Regions from separate parts of the Paenibacillus sp. KACC 21273 genome, predicted to be linked through region 1. Evidence: a T-box and tRNA genes for the amino acid it is inferred to sense, from the RefSeq annotation. Region 1 holds a T-box; the other holds one or more tRNA genes.

Region 1 (10,188 bases):
ATTGATTGTCTGACATATAAAATGCCTCCTTTCACGAATACTAATAAGTGACTAAATTTCTTAACATTAATACACTCATTCTACAATTTTATGCTATGGTTTGCACACAATATTTAATACAGAAATAACCCGTAATAAATTTTACACAAACAATATTTAAAAACCTATTGACGACAGATCCCTATTTCCTATATAATTTATTATTGATGAAGACTGGATAGACTTTAATTTGGGGTAACGTTGTTTCACCCTCACGCTTTTTGTTGCTAGCAAGACTGCGGCTGAACATTTTTGCTAGTAGTACGCTTCCTATCCGAGCCTACGACAAACAAAACGCGGCAACATGAATCACAGACCCAAAGCCCCGGAATGTTTATATTCAAAATAAAACTTTAATTACGAAGGAGCTTATTATAAATGTCACGTTACACTGGTCCTAAATTTAAATTAAGTCGTCGTCTTGGTATTTCCCTAAGCGGCAATGGTAAAGATTTGAAACGTCCTTTCCCTCCAGGTCAACACGGAGCGAACCAACGTCGTAAAATGAGTAACTATGGTATGCAATTACAAGAAAAACAAAAATTGCGTCACATGTATGGTTTGGGCGAAAAACAATTCCGTACTTTGTTCTCGAAAGCACAAAAAATTCAAGGTATTGCTGGTGAAAACTTCATGTTCTTGCTAGAAAGCCGCTTGGATAACTTGGCTTACCGTATTGGTTTTGCTAACAGCCGCGCTGGAGCACGTCAATTGGTATCCCACGGTCATATCACTGTTAACGGTAAAAAAGTAGATATCGCTTCTTACTCCGTAAAACCAGGTGATGTTATTGGTCTTCGTGAAAGAAGCCGTAGCTTGTCTTCTGTTAAAGAAGCTATCGAAAACCGTTCACACTTGCCTGCTTACATCGAGTACAACGAAAACGCTGTTGAAGGTAAATATATCCGTTTGCCAGAGCGTTCTGAATTGTCTCAAGAAATCGACGAAAAACAAATCGTTGAGTTCTACAACCGTTAAGATTTAAATTCAAAGCTGTCAGAGAATTCTCTGACAGCTTTTTTTATTTGGTTATCGAGACAATACCAAAAAACCGCCAGCATATTGCAGACGGTTTTTTGGTCTATCCTATCCATTTGAATCTATTGCATCATCATAAAGGGATCATGCTATCAAGTACGGAATTTAGAAATAAGTTCATTCAAAGCATCTGATACAGCATCTAAAGATTGTGCGGAAGCTTGTAACTGCTGTAAAGATTGTGACTGTTGTGTAGAACGTTCTGTTGCACTTGCTGCACGCACTGCTGATGATTTAGCAATATCCGCCAGGTTATTCAAAGATGCTGTCACTTCTTCTGCGCCAGCTGACATTTGTTCAGATGCAGATGATACTTCTTGAATCTCACCAGCTACACTTTCAATATCTCCACTAATAGAAGCAAACATCTGCTTCGTATCTTCCAACATGATGATACCGTCGGTAACCTGTGTTGAACCATCTTTCATCCCATTTACTACAGCAGACGTTTCTGCTTGCATAGACACAATCTGTTCAGTAATCAATCTAGCTGAATCTCCAACGTTATTTGCTAGATTACTGATCTCAGACGCGACTACAGCGAATCCACGACCTGCTTCTCCTGCTCGTGCTGCTTCAATAGAAGCATTCAGAGCAAGCAATGTCGTCTGTTTGTTAATCGATTGAATCATATCTATAATGCTACTGATCTGTTGAGAACGTTCATTTAGTGAAGCCGCCATACGTCCTGCTTCATCCATGACTTCTTTAGCTCTATCAATTTGCTGAACTGCTTTGTTCAGATGCTGGTTACCCTGCTCTGCTTTTTGCTCAATAATAACTGTAGCTTCTGATACTTCTTGTACCGATTCTGCGATCCGTTGTACACCAATCGCCATTTCTTCCATCGCTACTGTACTTTCATCAGCAGCTTTTAATTGTAATTCGGCACCACTTTCCATTTGTTGCAACTCTTTGACATTATGACCTGCATCTGTGGCGGCCATCGTTGAATCTTGAGCGATCTCTGTAGCTGCATTTTGAATCATAGTCGATTGTTGATTCAGATGATTCATAATGCCACTGGTAGACTCTAGCACTTTGTTAAACTCATTAGCCATCTGACCAAATTCATCTGCTCTTTGATTAGACAATCGTGCAGAATAATCGCCTACAGCCATTTTACGGCTGACTTCGACTACTTTACGCGTTTCTCGAATCATCCCTATATTATTCCACAAAATCGCGGCACTAATAATGATGATACCGATTGCGCCTACAATAATTAGAATATGTAGCAATTCTTGAGTAGGCTGTTGAATTTCAGAGTCAGGTAAAACTACAGCAATTTTCCAACCTGTTTCTTGCACAGTCATATAGAAAACAGTATTTAATTCTCCCTGAATATTCACTACTGTACGACCTGTTTGATTTTTGTTAATCAGGTTAGCTACTGTATCCATGCCTTCTATTTTTTCATCTTTCAAAGGCATATCCGCTACAATCTCAGGTCTACCACTTGCTAGTACTTCGCCTTTACCGCTGACCAATATAGCACGACCGGCTGTACCTATTTTAAGATTGTTTACATAATCTCGAATATTATTCATACTGATATCTGCCAAAGCGACACCGAGCACTTGACCATCATTATTACGAATCGTTTTGCCTGCTGTAATCATTTTGATTTTACTAACCGAATCGGTAAATGGTTCTGTATAATAGATTTTATCAAAGTTATTAAGAGTTGCAGTGTAATAAGGTTGTGTTAAATAATCATAAGCGGGATCATCATATTCTGTTGTTGTTGTAATTTTGTCTCCATCTCGGATTGCATAAGCAGACCGATATTTAACACCTTGTTCATACTGATTTTCTGCGAAGAAAATACCTACCCCGTACGTAAATGGACTTAACATTTGCCAGCGTTCTGTCAGTTTAAAATAATCAGCAATATCTAGATTATTTCCCAATTCTCCTGTAGCTGCTGCAAGTGATGATACAATCATTGAATTTTGTTTTAATTGACTGTTTAAGCTCTCATTCAGTCCTATTAATGTGTTATTAGCATTGGTATTGATTTCTGTATTAAGCTTCTCCTTTGCAAATTGGTACGATAACACACTAATCCCTACAAGAGCGATAATAACAATCGGAAGTAATGTTAATAATGTGCGAGCCTGGATACTTTTAAACTTGAATCTACGCAATGTAATTACCTATCCTCTCTTTATCTATAATAAAATCCACATTCTACTTATATCGACAAATTGATACATAAAATTAATAGTTTCACTTTGAGATATTGGATAAACAACTGACTATTTTGTGACTGTTTATCCCGTTACCTGTAATGAATACAAAAAAACCTTTAGCATTACCGAAGTAATACCAAAGGTTGAAATGCATTTGGATTGAATTTGGATTGAATCTGGATTAAGCTTTTTTGATTTTGGCAAATTTACGTTTACCTACTTGTACGATATCTCCATCAGACAGTTCGATACTTGCATTCACATCGTCATGTTTTTGCTCGTTAATTTTGAGAGCACCTTGTTGAATACTACGTCTAGCTTCACTGGTAGATGTTGCAAATCCCAAGGTCATTACCAATTTAATAAGACCGATTTGTCCATTTTCCAAAAGACTTTCATCAATGACTACCTCTTGAATATCATCAGGTAATGCACGCTGTTGGAATACAGTCACAAAATGATTTTTCGCAGCCACTCCTGCTTCTTCATTATGGAACATACGCACATAATTTTGAGCTAGATTCATTTTGGCATCACGTGGATGGATAGAACCATCTGCAAGTCCTGCTTTGAGCTTAGCCAGATCTTCATTTGAAATATCTGTTGTTAACTCGTAGTACTTGAGCATCAATTCATCAGGTACACTCATAGATTTACCAAAAATTTCGTTCGGCTCTTCGTTGATCCCGATGTAGTTACCCAGACTTTTACTCATTTTCTGAACGCCATCTAATCCTTCAATAATCGGTAAAGTGATCGCTACTTGAGTTGCTTTACCGTATTCTTTTTGCAGTGTACGTCCCATCAATAAGTTAAACTTCTGGTCTGTACCACCAATTTCGATATCACTTTCAAGTGCTACAGAATCCATCCCTTGCATCAACGGGTAGAAAAATTCGTGAATACTGATAGGCTGACCACCCTGGTAGCGCTTTGTAAAATCATCCCGTTCTAACATGCGTGCTACTGTAACTTTGGCAGCTAGATTGACTACATCTGCAAAATTCATCGGGCTTAGCCATTCGGAGTTAAAGTATACTTTCATTTTGCTAGGATCAAGAATCTTTGTGATCTGCTCTTTGTACGTCTCTGCATTATGCTTAACTTGTTCTTCGGTTAATTGCTTACGTGTCTCTGATTTACCTGTTGGATCACCAATTCTTCCGGTAAAGTCACCAATAATCAATTGAACATGATGCCCTAATTCTTGAAATTGACGTAACTTCTGCAAAACAACAGTATGTCCAATATGAATATCTGGTGCAGATGGATCAAGACCTAATTTGACCGTTAATGGTTTACCTGTTGCTACTGATTTGATCACTTTTTGACGCAGTGCATCTTCAGGAATAATCTCTGCTGTTCCTCGCTCGATTACACTTAATTGTTTTTCTACTTCTGCTTGTTGTGCTGGTGTTAGTTCTTCCCATTTCATTATCTATTCGCTCCCTATCACATCATTATACGGATGACTTCCGTTAGAGTGCCTGCTTGAAAATGAGCACCAAAAAAGACCTACCCATCCCCATAAAGGGACGAGCAGGCCTCGCGTTACCACCCTAATTAGAAGACTGATCTCATACTTATAACATCATAAGATATAGTCAGCTTCTCACTTCATTATATATAACGGAATCTTCATCCCGGCTTGATATTATAGATACATTCATTAATATCAAACGACTCCAGACCTGTAATTCAAAGGAAGTCCGCTTGCCGATTTGCACCAACCATCGGTTCTCTGAGAACGGTAATCTTCACTTCTACTGGGTGTCTTTCTTCGTCTTTGTGTTATGTAATTGTAGATTGCTTCAACGTATCACTTTTATAACATACCTTTTGCAAACAAGTCAATGCTTGTTCACATCCGACTTTGTGCCCATCCTACTTTTATCGTTCAGAAGAAACTGATTATAGCGTAATTTTTATGCTATAATAGTGGCTGGTAAAAGGGGGAAGTTACATGGCTGAAAAGAAGGACAAGCGTCCAACAAATAAGTCCGCTAGCAAGCACTCTGGATTCCGCAAATTACTCACTGTGTTCAAATGGGTAGTTATTGCTGGTTTTGCTATTTGCCTGTTCGGTGGAGGTATTTTGATGGGCTACGTTTCTTCGATTGTAAAAGACGAACCTGTGCGTTCGCGTGAAGAAATAGTCAAAAAGATCAATGAAAATGCAGTGACCGGCTTTGCTTATTTTAATGACGGTTCCCCGATTGGACAACTTCGTACAGAAGAAGATCGTCGATTGGTGACTTATGAACAGATTCCTCAACCTGTCATCGACGCCATTATTTCCATAGAAGATAATCATTTTTATGAACATAAAGGTGTAGATATGAATGGTACGCTGCGCGCTGTCAAACAGCGGGTACTGAATGAATCCGTCCAAACCGGAGGGAGTACGCTTACACAGCAATTGTCGAGACGGGTATTTTTGAACTTGGACAAAACAGATGATCGCAAAATTAAAGAAATGTTGCTTTCTCTTCGTATCGAACGCTTTATGACCAAAAACGAAATTTTGACTGCCTACTTGAACAAAATGCCTTTTGGTAAAGGTTCAAGCGGATACAATATTTTTGGAATCAAAGCAGCAGCCAAAGGGATTTTTGCTCTAAATGATTTGAGTAAAATTAATATTGCTGAAGCCGCTTATATTGCAGGGCTACCTCAATTACCAACAGCTTATTCTGCTTTTGATAGCAACGGTAAATTCAATGAAAAAGGATTTAAACGTGCTGTCGGTAGGCAACAACTGGTTCTTGAACGTATGAAAGAGTTAGGTAAGATTACAGCGAGTGAATACAATGAAGCGATTAATTTCGATCTCAAAAGTGCACTGGCTAAACCAACTGCCAAAGCGTATTCTCAATATCCTTATCTTATGATGGAGATTGAACGACAAGGCGCACAAACGATTGTAAAAATGGAAAATCCAGATTTGGATATGTCTACTTTATCTTCAGAAGAACGCAATCAATTGTTTGAAGATGCTCGTCAAAAATTGTTAACTGGTGGTTATCGTGTATATACGACGATTAACAAAACGGTCTATAACACGATGCATGAAGTAGCAGAAGACAGTAGCAACTTCTCGCCTGATAGCAATACTAAAGGTAAAGAACAAACAGCCGCTATGATGATCAATCACAAAACTGGCGCTATTCTTGGTATGATTGAAGGTCGTAGCTTCCAAGAAGAACAAATGAATTATGCTACCCAGATGACACGTCAGCCTGGTTCTACGATGAAGCCAATCGCTGCTTATCTGCCTGCGCTCGATGCAGGGCTGGTGCAACCGGCAAGTATTGTAGATGATGCTCCGATTATTTTGAAAGACGGGGGCAAAGGATATCACATCCCTGCGAATGCAAATGGACGTTATCAAGGTCTAGTGACTGCTCGTACTGCTCTTGATGAATCGTTAAATGTCCCTGCTCTCAAACTATTTAATCAAAAAGTAGGTATTGATAAAGCATGGACATTTGCTAAAAAATTAGGCATTACAACGATTCAGGATACCGATTACTCTGCACAAACCGGAGTGCTCGGCGGTCTTAAATATGGAGTAACTGTCGAAGAATTAACCAATGCGTATGGATCTATTCCGAATCAAGGGATATTCAATGATGCTTATATGATCGACAAAATTGTTGATCCTTATAACAAAATTGTCTACAAACACAAAGCTGATCCACAACGAGTCTTTTCCAAACAAACAGCTTATCTAATGACAGATATGCTTCGTACTGTTATTACAGATTCACGTGGTACAGGTAGAACGATGCAGACGTTATTTAATAAATACGGCAAAATACCAATCGTCGGTAAAACGGGTTCCACTCAGAACTATGCCGATGTATGGTTTATGGGCTTTACGCCAGATGTAACGCTTGGGGTATGGGCAGGTTATCGTGAACCGGTGAACACCTTATCCGAAGATGGAAAAAAACGTGCTCGTACTTTATGGGCAACAATTATGAACAAAGTGACTGATAGTGATCCTGAATTGTTTAAAACAGACGCATTTACCAAACCAGACGGAATTGTAACGCAAACGGTCTCTGGATTCAGCGGTAAATTACCAACGTCTGCTACACGGCAATCTGGTAACCTTGTCACTGATATTTTCAATGCTAAATATGTACCTAAAGACTTTGATGATGGTGTGGCTTATGCGAAATACATTACGTACAATGGTGTAAATTATATTCCACAAGATGGCACACCAGATGATATGGTGAATCAACGTACTGTAGTTAAACGTGAAATGCCGATCTCTGAATTGATCAAAGATCTGCAACATGCATTAGCTAATATGTCAGGGCCTAAATACGCACTATGGCGTTATCTACCTGAAGATGCAGGCGCAGATGCTCCAACACGTATTGATCCAAGGCAAGATGATGGTGGCTCACCTAATCCGCCTAGCAATGTACGCTTATCTACTAGCGGTAGTGATGCTCGTATTACCTTTAACTCTGGTGGTTCTGGTGATGTAGTCGGTTATCGTCTATATCGTTCAGCCGGCGATGGTTCGTATCAATATCAGAAATCAGCACAATTAGGCAGTAGTCAATTCAATTCATTTGTCTCTGCTAATGGCAATTTCTCTTTCTATGTTACTGCTGTTGATGTAGGTGGACATGAATCTAGTCCAAGTAATACTGTTGATTACAGTGCTGCTCCTGTGCCTGTAGACGAGCCAGATGAAGGTACTTTATTACCAGATGGAACGACTGAAGAACCTTCAACAGATGGTACATCACCAACTGAAGGCAACGCTACTGACCCTGCTACGACTACTGAAGAAGCTACTCCTGCTAAAGCAAAAGTAGCTCCTTCTGCTCCATCTTCACTTAGCGCTAAAGGTGCAGGTAAAAGTGCAGTCGTGATCTCGTGGGGCGCTCCATCTCAGCCTGCAAGTAATTACAAAGTATACTTTAGCAAAACCAGTGGGGGTCCTTACAATCTAGCCGGATCTACACCAGATACAAAGTTCCAATATAATTCCAGTCGCAAAATTGATGGTTGGTTTTATGTAGTAGCGGTCAATGAGAGTGGTTCATCCCCACCATCATCGCCAATACAATATAAAGGTAAGTAAAAATACTGATATACTAAACAGCGAATACCGATTATATTCAATCGGTATTCGCTGTTTTTTTCTGTTTGTTTATAGATAAAAAGTGATAAACATTGATTTGAATTCAATCGTAACGCTCGCCTACTATACCTATAAAGCACAACAAAAAAAACATCTTTCCTTTGCAGGAGAAGATGCTTTTTATCTATATTCATAGTTATTGATGGTATTAACCTATTAGTTCAATTGATTTACAGAAAGACGTAGAATCGTTTCGTGTGGCAAAATAACACGTGTATTTTCAACGTTTTCTTTTTTCATCAATTTCGTTAATAGACGCATAGCTACAGCACCCAGATCATACATCGGTTGCGCTACTGTTGTAAGCTGTGGACGAACCATAGAAGCAAGACGAATATTATCTACAGAAATAATAGAGAAGTCGTCCGGTACTTTCAAACCTTCGTCTTGAATACTGTGAATCGCACCAATAGCCATTTCATCGGTTGCTGCAAAAATAGCAGTTGGACGTTTTTTGAGACCGATAAAATATTTCATAGCTTCTACGCCAGATTCATAACGATAGTTACCGATACGTACCCAGTCTTCTTTGTATTCAATATTGGCAGCTTCTAAAGCTTTTTTGTATCCTTGAAAACGGGAATATCCATTTGCAGGATCTTGTAATGTACCACTGATCATTGCAATCTCGCGGTGTCCATGACGAATCAATGTGTTTACAGCATCAAAAGCTGCTGCTTCATGATCGATATCTACTGATGGAATTAATCCATTTTCATCACGGGTTGCACATAATACGATCGGTACAGCTGAAGATTGGAATGCTTGTAAATGATCTTCTGTTACTGTTCCGCCCATAAATAACAGACCATCTACTTGCTTTTCTAACAATGTGTTTACCACACGAATTTCTTTTTCTTTTTTCTTATCTGCATTACAAAGGATAATATTGTAATGATACATATTCGCAATATCTTCGATACCGCGGGCAATTTCTGCAAAAATAGAATTTGAAATATCAGGAATAACAACGCCTACAGTGGTCGTTTTCTTACTTGCCAATCCACGTGCGACTGCGTTAGGACGATATCCTAGACGTTCTATTGCTTCATAAACTTTTTTGCGTGTTTGTGGTTTTACGTTCGGATTATTATTCACTACACGAGATACTGTAGCCATAGATACTCCAGCTTCGCGTGCTACATCATAAATGGTTACTGTCACGGTCCTTCTCTCCATTACCAATAAATTTTCTTCATGTTTTCAAGAATTTGCTTCGTTTTTCATTTAGATTCATGATACGCTAAAATAGTATGACTTGCAATCATTGTTATGATGTTAAGATAACGCTTCACGTAGCGAACTTACTGTAATCTTCGAGTGTGAAGTGTTCCAGACAGGCTCACCATTTTTAACTAAAATCACTTGTGGTGATTCATGTTTGACTTGCAAATGTTCTGCTACTGCATTCGATACATCGCGATTTTCCACTACATAGACCAATCCATAATCGACATCTTCACTTGGATTGCTTTCCAAATACGATTTAAATTCACTATAAGCGCCAGCGCTAATCGGACAACGAGTACTATGTTTAAATACAAGCAGTGGTTTTTGTGTTGTATGATTCAAAGCTTCTTGTAACTGATCGGTTGTAGTCATCTGAGTTACACTTGCCATTATGCACACATCCCCTTTTGCTATTAATTAATGTAAGAACGTTTTCATGAATAACTATCATAAGTATCTTAACAAATAACAGTGTAAAAATCCATTTTTTTGTCATTGTTACCGTTTTTTCAGCCG
Region 2 (10,188 bases), 760 kb from region 1:
GATCAGACTTGTCTTGAGTTCGTCCAACCTGCGTATCTCTGCGTCAATCTCTTCAAGTTGAGTACACACTGCTTCTTTTAACGTGTCAATTCCTGTTGCACGACCAAGTACCCGAAGGATATCCCCGATGTTTATCTTTTATCTTTTATCTTTTATCTTTTATCTTTTATCTTTTATCTTTTATCAAAGTCTCTCTTTCTAACATACTTCAAAACAAAAAAGCCGCTTCCTCACTGCCGAATAGCAGTAAAGGAAACGACTTACTTACACATATAGCAAAACTAGATAAACATCAGCGTTAATTGCTACTTCCCATTTGCCAAATCACATCATCTTCATCTTGACCATTCACAGGCCACCAATGATATCCATCTTGCTGAAGCAATAGATGAGTTGCATCGGGTCCCCAAGAACCAGCAGGATATGGTTTTACATCTGTAGGGTTCTGTGCCCATGCATCCGCAATATGATCGATAAAGCTCCAAGCCGCAGATACTTCATCCCAACGGGTAAAGTATGTCGAATCTCCTTGGGCTGCATCTTCGATCAAGCTTTCATACGCTTCTGGCGAGTTGATTCCGATCATACAACTTTGACAGAAATCCATCGCAAGTGGTTGAATTTCAGAATCAGAACCTGGTTTTTTAGCATTGATTTTGATATAAATACCTTCCATTGGATTGACACGAATAACCAATAGATTCGGCTCTAGATTATGACGCTGTCCAAGATATACATTTGTTGGTGTCCGCTTGAATTCAACAATAATCTCCGTTGTTTTCACAGGTAGACGTTTACCAGTACGAATATAGAAAGGTACACCTGACCAGCGGAAATTATCTACAAATAATCGTGCTGCAAAATACGTTTCTGTATTAGAAGCAGGATCTACTTTGTCTTCTTCACGATATCCAGGTAATGTTTTACCTTTAGATTCACCTGCTGTATATTGACCACGTACTACATTTTGATCCACTTCTTCTGGTGTCATATATGCCCGAAGAGAGCGAAGCACTTTTACCTTTTCATCATGAATATCTTCAGGTAATAGACGACTTGGCGGTTCCATCGCGATCATCGCTAACATTTGCAACATATGGTTCTGTCCCATATCACGCAATGCACCGGAATGATCATAATATCCACCACGTTCTTCGACTCCGACCGTTTCACTAAGCGTAATCTGAATATTTGAAATATGCTGATTGTTCCACAATGGTTCAAAGAAAGCATTCGCAAATCGAATCACTTCGATATTTTGCACCATTTCTTTACCTAAATAGTGGTCAATCCGATAAATTTCATCTTCTTCAAACACTTCATTGATCTCTGCATTAAGTTTGCGTGCAGATTCCAGATCATATCCGAAAGGCTTCTCAATCACCAGACGATTCCAGCCTGTACCATCCATCATGCCACCTGCACGAAGGTTAAGCGATACACTGCCAAATAGTTCAGGTGCAAGTGCTAAGAAAAAGAATCGGTTGCCTGGGATACCGTACTTATTCTCAATCACTTCTGTTTGTTCTCTTAACTCTTGGAAACCGGCGACATTGTTAATATCTAACGATTTATATTCAAAATGTTCTGCAAATCGAGTCCAATCTTCTTCGGCTCCGATCTTGTAGCGACAAAACTCTATGATAGACTGATGGAGATCTTCCCGAAATTCTTCATTGGTACGCGGTCGACGCGCTACACCAATGACTGCAAAATCCTCTGCAAGTTTACCTTCACGATACAAACTATAAATAGCAGGAAACAATTTACGTCTTGCCAAATCCCCGGTTGCTCCAAAAATGAAAAATACCGCACTTGGTGTCTGCAATGTCTCAAGATTTTGTTTTCCAGTCATAGCTCCTCAACTTTCTATGTAAAATCTGTAATGTGGTAAACGTATTCTACCATAATTACCCTATCTATCGCTATCTGACCACTATAAGAAGTACTTATATCTTTTGCAAATAAATTTGATATCTGTACGCAAATAGTGTATCACTCGGCTAATCCGTTTTTATACGCATAAATTGCAGCCTGTGTACGATCTTCTACACCTAACTTGGCTAGCAAATTTGTTACATGGAATTTGACCGTTTTGATACCGATAATTAATTCATCTGCAATATCTTGATTGGATTTACCTTGTGCTAGTAAGCGAAGGACATCCATTTCACGATCTGTTAATTCTTCATGAAGTGCACGTTCAAGTGGCTCACGAAAGCGACTCATCATTTTAGAAGCCACTTGTGATTCCAGCACTGATTGTCCTCTAGCAGCAGCTCGAATAGCATCTGCTATTTCACTAGCACGGGATGTTTTAAGCAAATAACTAAAAGCACCTGCTTCGATCACAGGATACATTTTTTCATCATCCAAATAACTTGTCAGTACAATCACTTTACAATCAGAATTGATCTGCAATACACGTCTTGTTGTTTCGATACCGTCCATACCTTCCATCACAAGATCCATTAGAATGACATCCGGTTTGTATTCTTGCGCAAGACGAATACCTTCTTCTCCGTTACTTGCTTCACCCACCACTTCAATACCATCTTCTGTGTCTAGTACAGCCGCAAGTCCAATACGAACCATCTCATGATCGTCGACTAATAATACTTTGATCAATTGCTCATCGTTTTCCATTGTATTATCCCCACCTGCTTTCTTCCGTATTTAAAGTCACAATCGGAATCACAATCTCTATACGTGTTCCTTTTCCAGGAGCAGTTATGTATTGAATAGTGCCTCCGAGTTCATTTGTTCGTTCCTTCATTGTAGATAAGCCGTAAGAAGCTTGTTTGGTTTCGTTTAATTCAAATCCGATTCCATCATCTTTCAAAGTTACCCGTACAGAATCTACCTTTTGCACGATCCGAATCTCCATCCGCTCGGCTTTGGCATGACGTAGTGTATTTGATAAAGACTCCTGTACAATACGGAAAATATGATTTTCTACTCCTTTTAACAACCGCAGATCATCATCCATATCCAAAGTAATTTCCATCGGGATTTTGGCTTGCAATTCGCGAATTAATTCCCGTAACCCCTGAGACAGACGCTTCCCTTCTAGATATACAGGGCGAAGATGCAATAGTAGCGCTCTCATTTCCGATTGTGCAACAGATGACATTTCTTCTATTAATTCAACCTGACGCTTAGCACGGGCTGGATTACTATCAAAAGTACGTCCTATCGCTGTCGCTGTCATCGAAATCGCAAACAACTGCTGAGAGACTGCATCATGCAATTCTCGCGCTAAACGCTGACGTTCTTCGATAATAGCTGTAATTCTAGCCTGTTCTGCCAATTGTGCATTGTTAGTAGATAAACGTTGCAGACTACTAATCTGATCTTCCCACTTTTTACCGATGCGATCAATTTGCTCACCCAGTCGTGACCATTCATCATTTCCCCATTGAGGAGCCGCTTGCGACCAATTGCCTTTTTCCCACATCAATAACGTATCCCGTAATTTATCCAGACGCATTTTGAGCCTAAGCGCATGATATAAACCATATAATGCACCTACAACAATAACCGGTACCAATAACGCTGCACCAGTCTGTAATAAAGAAGGCCAGGATAAATCTATTTTCAAATGACCAGAGGTATATAGTACATAAATAATAATAACCAGTAATAAGAAGGACAGTAAAACCCCTTCACTCATACTGCGGACAATCAAGTCAGCAGGTTTTCTTTTTTTCACGTATCAAGTCCTCCTGCTTTTCTGACTTTTTAAAAATTTAGTACCTTTTATCCATTCATTAGCTTGATAGAAATAGCCTACTGCTACTGCTGTAAAAGTCTACTTTTGCATAAACAGATTACGAGGATAATCGAATATTTAAATCTCCTGCAATATACGAAATAACCAACTTCACTTTTTGTTTACTGGTAGCATAATTAGCTGATTTCCATTGCAATCGATTCTGCACTCCTTGTTGCCGTTCTGCTATAGGATATCCATTCGATTCACAGCCAATCTGACCAAACAATAAATAAGCTTCAATTTCTACACCATAATCTTCTGGTATCGAAAAGTCCAGATCTCCTAATATTCCTTGAAAATAAAGAACAGTCTCCGATTCATCAGGCATAGCCAGCGACAGATCACAATCAATATCTCCGATAGCATGCCATGAACTAGAACTTTGCATCATCCACGGTTCACGATCATAACGCATATTTGTGATAAATCCTTGTTTCAAACGATATGGTTGTCCCCGATGGACTTTATTAGCATGTACATAAAACCATCCTAGCGATATCAAAGTAACCCCGACCACAATCATCAAATGATCTAACAACAATAACCCTAATCCTATTCCGCCGAAAATATACCCTTGTCTCATCGCTCCACTACGTAAACGCATAATTCCAATTAGCAACAAAAGAAGTGCGGCAACCGTAAAAAAGCCAAATGATACACCCAAAAGCACCTGCAAGCCAATCGCAATTAATAACACTGCAAATATTTTTCTTTTTCTTCCCATAACCGCACCTCCTTTACTGCTAATAATAGAAAAGCCATACCCGCATGATGACACATACGCTGTATGGCTTCGCCTGTTCTAGCATATCATATTGTCATTTTAATAACTATGATTTACATCTATGAATAGCTATATAACATCTATGAGCACTTAGTCTGCTCAAAAGAACAAATTAATATTGTGTATCTTCTTTAGAAAGAGATGGACCTTCAGATGGATTAGATTCAATCGTTTTAGGTGCTAATTTACTTTTCAGCAAATTCAATTGCTCATCCACTCTAAGTTGTTTTTCTGCATCTTCTGCACTCACATACGGGCTTGATCCATAACCAGAACGGTAAGGAGCACGCATTACATCTGCTTCTGCTTCCATTTGCATGATTTTCTCTTCCATGCGGTTAAATCCAAGCGAAGCGCCGCCTTTATCAATTGAATTTACAGAACTTACTTGAGCCATTTGTTTTTTCGCTTTTGCCATTTGAGCACGAGAAACCAATTCATTACGTTTGTTACGCATTTTGTAGAACTCGTCTTTCATTTCATGCAATTGGTTCATCATATCTGTCACTTGCTCTTTAGCTTGGCTGTGCATTTCAGAATACTCAGTGAATTTTTGATCAAAATACAACTTTTCTTCTAGCAATTTACGAGCCACTTCTTCTTGACCATTTTTAAGTGCAGCGGTTGCTTGGCTTTCACGTTGCATACCTACACGTGCAGCTTCATCAAAACGTTGTTTCATACGACGTTCATTTGCCATTTGTTTAGCTACAGTAACCTCTGCTTGATGAATTTCTGCTTCCATATCACGCAGATATTGATTTAACATTACAATTGGATCTTCTACCTTATCTAGTAAATCATTCACCGATGCCTTAGTCATATCTTTCAATCTTTTAAAAACTCCCATATTATAAATCTCCCTTCTCATATTGAGCGACTTTTTTTCTTAATTGTTCTACTTCTTTACGTAAAGCTTTATTTTCAATACCTTCCATCATCGAATCAAGATCACCATTTGATTTGGATGTCTGATCTGGAGCTTGTTGTGGAGGGCGGTTTTTCCCAAAATAACGAGAATTGCTTTTTTGTGGAGCATCATACGTATTAGGTTCATACGCATTTTGTGAAGTACCCCAGTATCCGCCATAACTTTGACGCGGACCATAACGATCTTCTTGATATTCTTCATGAAAAGGACTTTGTTCAAAAGGACGATATACTGGCGGTTGTTTAGGTACAATCAGTGCTGCAATAATATAGATCAACACTGTCGTTGTTCCGGTAAAAGGAATACTTAATATTAACAGAACCCGCAACAACGTAGGATTAATCTGAAAATATTCAGCTAGACCGCCACTAAGTCCCGTCAAAATCCGATCATGATTTGAACGATATAACTTCGGACGCATATTACTCCTCCTTACGATCTGCATCAAGCTTACGTCTTAACCGTTCCAATTCCTCATCTAACGACACACCATTCGTTGTGCCTGAACCAGAAGAATAAGAATCACCATTTCGCAAATCCCGTAATGCTTTGGCTTCAATCTCCCAATCAGAAATGCGATCTTCTAATCGTCCAAATGCTTGTGGTGTGCTTTGTACCGCATTACCAAAACGACGATTCATCTGTTGTTGCAAACGAAGAGTCTCCATACGAGCATAATAATACTCACGTTTGCTATAGACTGCTTGGTACTCTGATTTTAATGTATTTAATTGAGCCTGTACTTCTCGCAAAGCTTCTGTATTTTGATCCAACAATTCAGAATACTGATTTTCTTTTTCTTCATACATCACTTTTTCTTGCAAAGCCATACGAGCCAAATCTTCTTCTTCAGCCTGTAGAGCTAACATCGCTTGTTCTTCGCGCTTTTGACGCATCGCAGATGCCTGATCTACATGTTGTTTTAACTGACGTGTATGTTGAGTCACATGATGCTGCAATTGTTCAGCTTCTGTAATAGCACGTCGTGTATCTAAAAGAAATTGATCAATCATTCTCACAGGATCTTGACTCTGTTCTAATCTTTCATTTAAAGTAGCCACCGTAATATCACGTACACGTTTAAAAACGTTCATGAATAATTGCTCCCTCCCTTGCTTGATCACAAGTGATCTTTTTTGATATTCATCTATATCGTATTGCATCATATCGAACAAGTATGAATAACAGATGAAATCAACTATTACTAATATTTTACTACTTTTTTCAAAAATAACTTACAATATTTCGTAATAACATCTTATTATCTTTATATCGTACAATATAAATCGCTTTATTAGAATGTTACCCATTCACAGCCTGTACATCAACAATAAGAAGTGATTTACATAAAGAATATGATCTGTTTAGAACATTCTATTCTGTTCTTGTTGATGATGACGATTTTTTAGTAATGAATAACCCCACCATATTAATGCGATTCCAATAGCAGGCCCGATAATCCAAGACAATTTAGCAAATAGGATACACGCACCTATAACGGATAATGCAATTCCTAAAAATCGATGTCCGCTTTGTAAAGCATAATATCCAAGTACAAGTAATGCGACTGGGAATAATAGTCCTATCAGATAACTGAGTAGACTATGTACTTCGGGTAAAAATTTGCCAAAAACCATCAACACACCGATGAAAATTAATGCAAAAGCAGCTATACTTTTACGATTTATGCGCAAATGTTCCACCTCCTTTACCTCGTTATTGGTATTCATCATTTTCGGTATACACTTCTTAGATGTTGATCTTTAGCCAGATAACAATACTTTAAGATTGTAAAGCAAGTACCTTTTTACTTTCCTATCTGGTTGTAGCAAATGTTGTCTTTGCCTTATATACACATTGTAAAGTAGAATTGTATTCTGCAAAATGGACTACAGGTGGTTTTTTATCCTAGACCTTAGACGGGGAGCCCTTGTGAATTATCCGATTAACTTATATATATTCAATTTAAGTACATACTACATACTACATACTACATACTACATACTACATACTACATACTACATACTACATACTACATACTACATACTACATACTACATACTACATACTACATACTACATACTACATACTACATACTACATACTACATACTACATACTACATACTACATACTGAACAAGTATGCTGTGTGATTCTAAAAAAGCAAATAAAAAAAGCACTAGATCATTTGATCTAGTGCTTTTCATGTGTATGCCGGTGAAGGGACTCGAACCCCCACGGTTTCCCTCACGATTTTGAGTCGCGCGCGTCTGCCAATTCCGCCACACCGGCTAAGTAAAAATAATGCTATTTTTTTGGTACTTCCATTTAAAACATAAGAGCTAAAATGGCGCGCCCTAAGAGATTCGAACTCCTGGCCTTTTGATTCGTAGTCAAACGCTCTATCCAGCTGAGCTAAGGGCGCAAGAATTTAAAAAATAACTGGAGGCGCCACCCAGATTCGAACTGGGGATAGAGCTTTTGCAGAGCTGTGCCTTACCACTTGGCTATGGCGCCATATTATATTGTAAAATTTGGAGCGGACGATGGGAATCGAACCCACGACCCTCGCCTTGGCAAGGCGATGCTCTACCGCTGAGCCACGTCCGCTTACATATCATTTAAGTAAAAGTAAATAATGGCTGGGGATATAGGATTTGAACCTATGCATGACGGAGTCAAAGTCCGTTGCCTTACCGCTTGGCTAATCCCCAATAAAAAGGGCGACCGATGGGACTTGAACCCACGAATGCCGGAGTCACAGTCCGGTGCGTTAACCCCTTCGCCACGATCGCCATGCTATAAAATAAATCATTAATGTTATATTGGCAGGGGCAGCAGGAATTGAACCCACACTAACGGTTTTGGAGACCGTTGTTCTACCTTTAAACTATGCCCCTTCAAAACTGGTGGAGGCTGATGGATTCGAACCACCGAACTCGGAGAGAACAGATTTACAGTCTGCTGCGTTTGGCCACTTCGCTAAGCCTCCACAATAAATAAAAAAAAGATGGTGCCGGCGAGAGGATTTGAACCCCCGACCTACTGATTACAAGTCAGTTGCTCTACCAACTGAGCTACACCGGCAAGTGTTATACATTAAGCTAAATGGTGGCTCGGGACGGAATCGAACCGCCGACACGAGGATTTTCAGTCCTCTGCTCTACCGACTGAGCTACCGAGCCGTAGTCTAATGTATTGCTGTGTGTCGACTCTTCTACTCAATCACGATGATAACCATCTATTAATGTAGTGAGTTGATACTTTTATAAAGCAATTAATGGCGGAACCGACGGGATTTGAACCCGCGATCTCCTGCGTGACAGGCAGGCATGTTAACCCCTACACCACGGTTCCAGATTAATTGCGGGGACAGGATTTGAACCTGTGACCTTCGGGTTATGAGCCCGACGAGCTACCGGACTGCTCCACCCCGCGTCATTGTTCTTACTATAGTATTCTATGGTGGAGGTTGACGGGATCGAACCGCCGACCCTCTGCTTGTAAGGCAGATGCTCTCCCAGCTGAGCTAAACCTCCATTGTGACACAAAACATATTATATCATTTTTTGATTAGCATTGTCAAGTTATTTTTATAAGCAATGTTACTAAACTTAACAATGTAATGAAAGAAAAGATATGACCCGTAGGGGACTCGAACCCCTGTTACCTCCGTGAAAGGGAGGTGTCTTAACCACTTGACCAACGGGCCTTACTTGTGGCGGAGAGAGAGGGATTCGAACCCTCGAGACGCTTGTGACGCCTACACGATTTCCAATCGTGCTCCTTCGGCCAACTCGGACACCTCTCCATATGGCTCCCCGAACAGGACTCGAACCTGTGACAACTCGATTAACAGTCGAGTGCTCTACCAACTGAGCTATCAGGGAATAGTCACCGCTTCGCCGGATCTCTCCTCGAAACGGTCAATCGTCTTGCTTTGCTTGGCAACGTCCTACTCTCCCAGGACCCTGCGGTCCAAGTACCATCGGCGCTGGAGGGCTTAACGGTCGTGTTCGGGATGGGTACGTGTGGAACCCCTCCGCCATCATTACCAAACGGGCAGGTGTGTTGCTCCCTGAAAACTGAATCCGAAAACGAAAAACATCGCGTGTTAGCTTTATTGGATAAGCCCTCGACCGATTAGTATTGGTCAGCTCCATGCCTTGCGGCACTTCCACCCCCAACCTATTGACCTCGTCGTCTACAAGGGGTCTTACATACTGGGAAATCTCATCTTGAGGGGGGCTTCACGCTTAGATGCTTTCAGCGCTTATCCCTTCCGCACGTAGCTACCCAGCGATGCTCCTGGCGGAACAACTGGTACACCAGCGGTGCGTCCATCCCGGTCCTCTCGTACTAAGGACAGCTCCTCTCAAATTTCCTACGCCCACGACAGATAGGGACCGAACTGTCTCACGACGTTCTGAACCCAGCTCGCGTACCGCTTTAATGGGCGAACAGCCCAACCCTTGGGACCTACTTCAGCCCCAGGATGCGATGAGCCGACATCGAGGTGCCAAACCTCCCCGTCGATGTGGACTCTTGGGGGAGATAAGCCTGTTATCCCCAGGGTAGCTTTTATCCGTTGAGCGATGGCCCTTCCATGCGGTACCACCGGATCACTAAGCCCGACTTTCGTCCCTGCTCGACGTGTCTGTCTCGCAGTCAAGCTCCCTTATGCCTTTACACTCTTCGAA

Evidence for each region. A T-box is a leader RNA that pairs with one kind of tRNA and senses whether it is charged. The one in region 1 lies ahead of tyrS (tyrosine--tRNA ligase), so its partner is inferred to be a tRNA-Tyr.
Region 2: it encodes a tRNA-Tyr, which carries the amino acid that the T-box ahead of tyrS (tyrosine--tRNA ligase) is inferred to sense. The anticodon was not compared.

The regions. Positions count from the first base shown of each region.
Region 1 is NZ_CP117876.1:1,775,781-1,785,968, reverse strand. Features, by position in the region: gene PQ460_RS08110 (sensor domain-containing diguanylate cyclase) at 1-16, opposite strand, end outside; gene rpsD (30S ribosomal protein S4) at 418-1,017, shown strand; gene PQ460_RS08100 (methyl-accepting chemotaxis protein) at 1,170-3,227, opposite strand; gene tyrS (tyrosine--tRNA ligase) at 3,454-4,707, opposite strand; T-box leader at 4,801-5,062, opposite strand; gene PQ460_RS08090 (penicillin-binding protein 1A) at 5,236-8,382, shown strand; gene ccpA (catabolite control protein A) at 8,599-9,606, opposite strand; gene ytxJ (bacillithiol system redox-active protein YtxJ) at 9,721-10,062, opposite strand.
Region 2 is NZ_CP117876.1:1,012,472-1,022,659, reverse strand. Features, by position in the region: gene zwf (glucose-6-phosphate dehydrogenase) at 299-1,855, opposite strand; gene PQ460_RS04755 (response regulator) at 1,996-2,646, opposite strand; gene PQ460_RS04750 (sensor histidine kinase) at 2,651-3,712, opposite strand; gene liaF (cell wall-active antibiotics response protein LiaF) at 3,831-4,499, opposite strand; gene PQ460_RS04740 (PspA/IM30 family protein) at 4,672-5,409, opposite strand; gene PQ460_RS04735 (PspC domain-containing protein) at 5,411-5,911, opposite strand; gene PQ460_RS04730 (PspA/IM30 family protein) at 5,913-6,584, opposite strand; gene PQ460_RS04725 (hypothetical protein) at 6,855-7,184, opposite strand; tRNA gene PQ460_RS04720 (tRNA-Leu) at 7,701-7,780, opposite strand; tRNA gene PQ460_RS04715 (tRNA-Arg) at 7,837-7,913, opposite strand; tRNA gene PQ460_RS04710 (tRNA-Cys) at 7,932-8,005, opposite strand; tRNA gene PQ460_RS04705 (tRNA-Gly) at 8,024-8,098, opposite strand; tRNA gene PQ460_RS04700 (tRNA-Gln) at 8,128-8,202, opposite strand; tRNA gene PQ460_RS04695 (tRNA-His) at 8,211-8,283, opposite strand; tRNA gene PQ460_RS04690 (tRNA-Trp) at 8,315-8,388, opposite strand; tRNA gene PQ460_RS04685 (tRNA-Tyr) at 8,396-8,480, opposite strand; tRNA gene PQ460_RS04680 (tRNA-Thr) at 8,500-8,575, opposite strand; tRNA gene PQ460_RS04675 (tRNA-Phe) at 8,598-8,673, opposite strand; tRNA gene PQ460_RS04670 (tRNA-Asp) at 8,770-8,845, opposite strand; tRNA gene PQ460_RS04665 (tRNA-Met) at 8,853-8,926, opposite strand; tRNA gene PQ460_RS04660 (tRNA-Val) at 8,952-9,027, opposite strand; tRNA gene PQ460_RS04655 (tRNA-Glu) at 9,129-9,200, opposite strand; tRNA gene PQ460_RS04650 (tRNA-Ser) at 9,208-9,299, opposite strand; tRNA gene PQ460_RS04645 (tRNA-Asn) at 9,303-9,378, opposite strand; rRNA gene rrf (5S ribosomal RNA) at 9,431-9,547, opposite strand; rRNA gene PQ460_RS04635 (23S ribosomal RNA) at 9,612-10,188, opposite strand, start outside.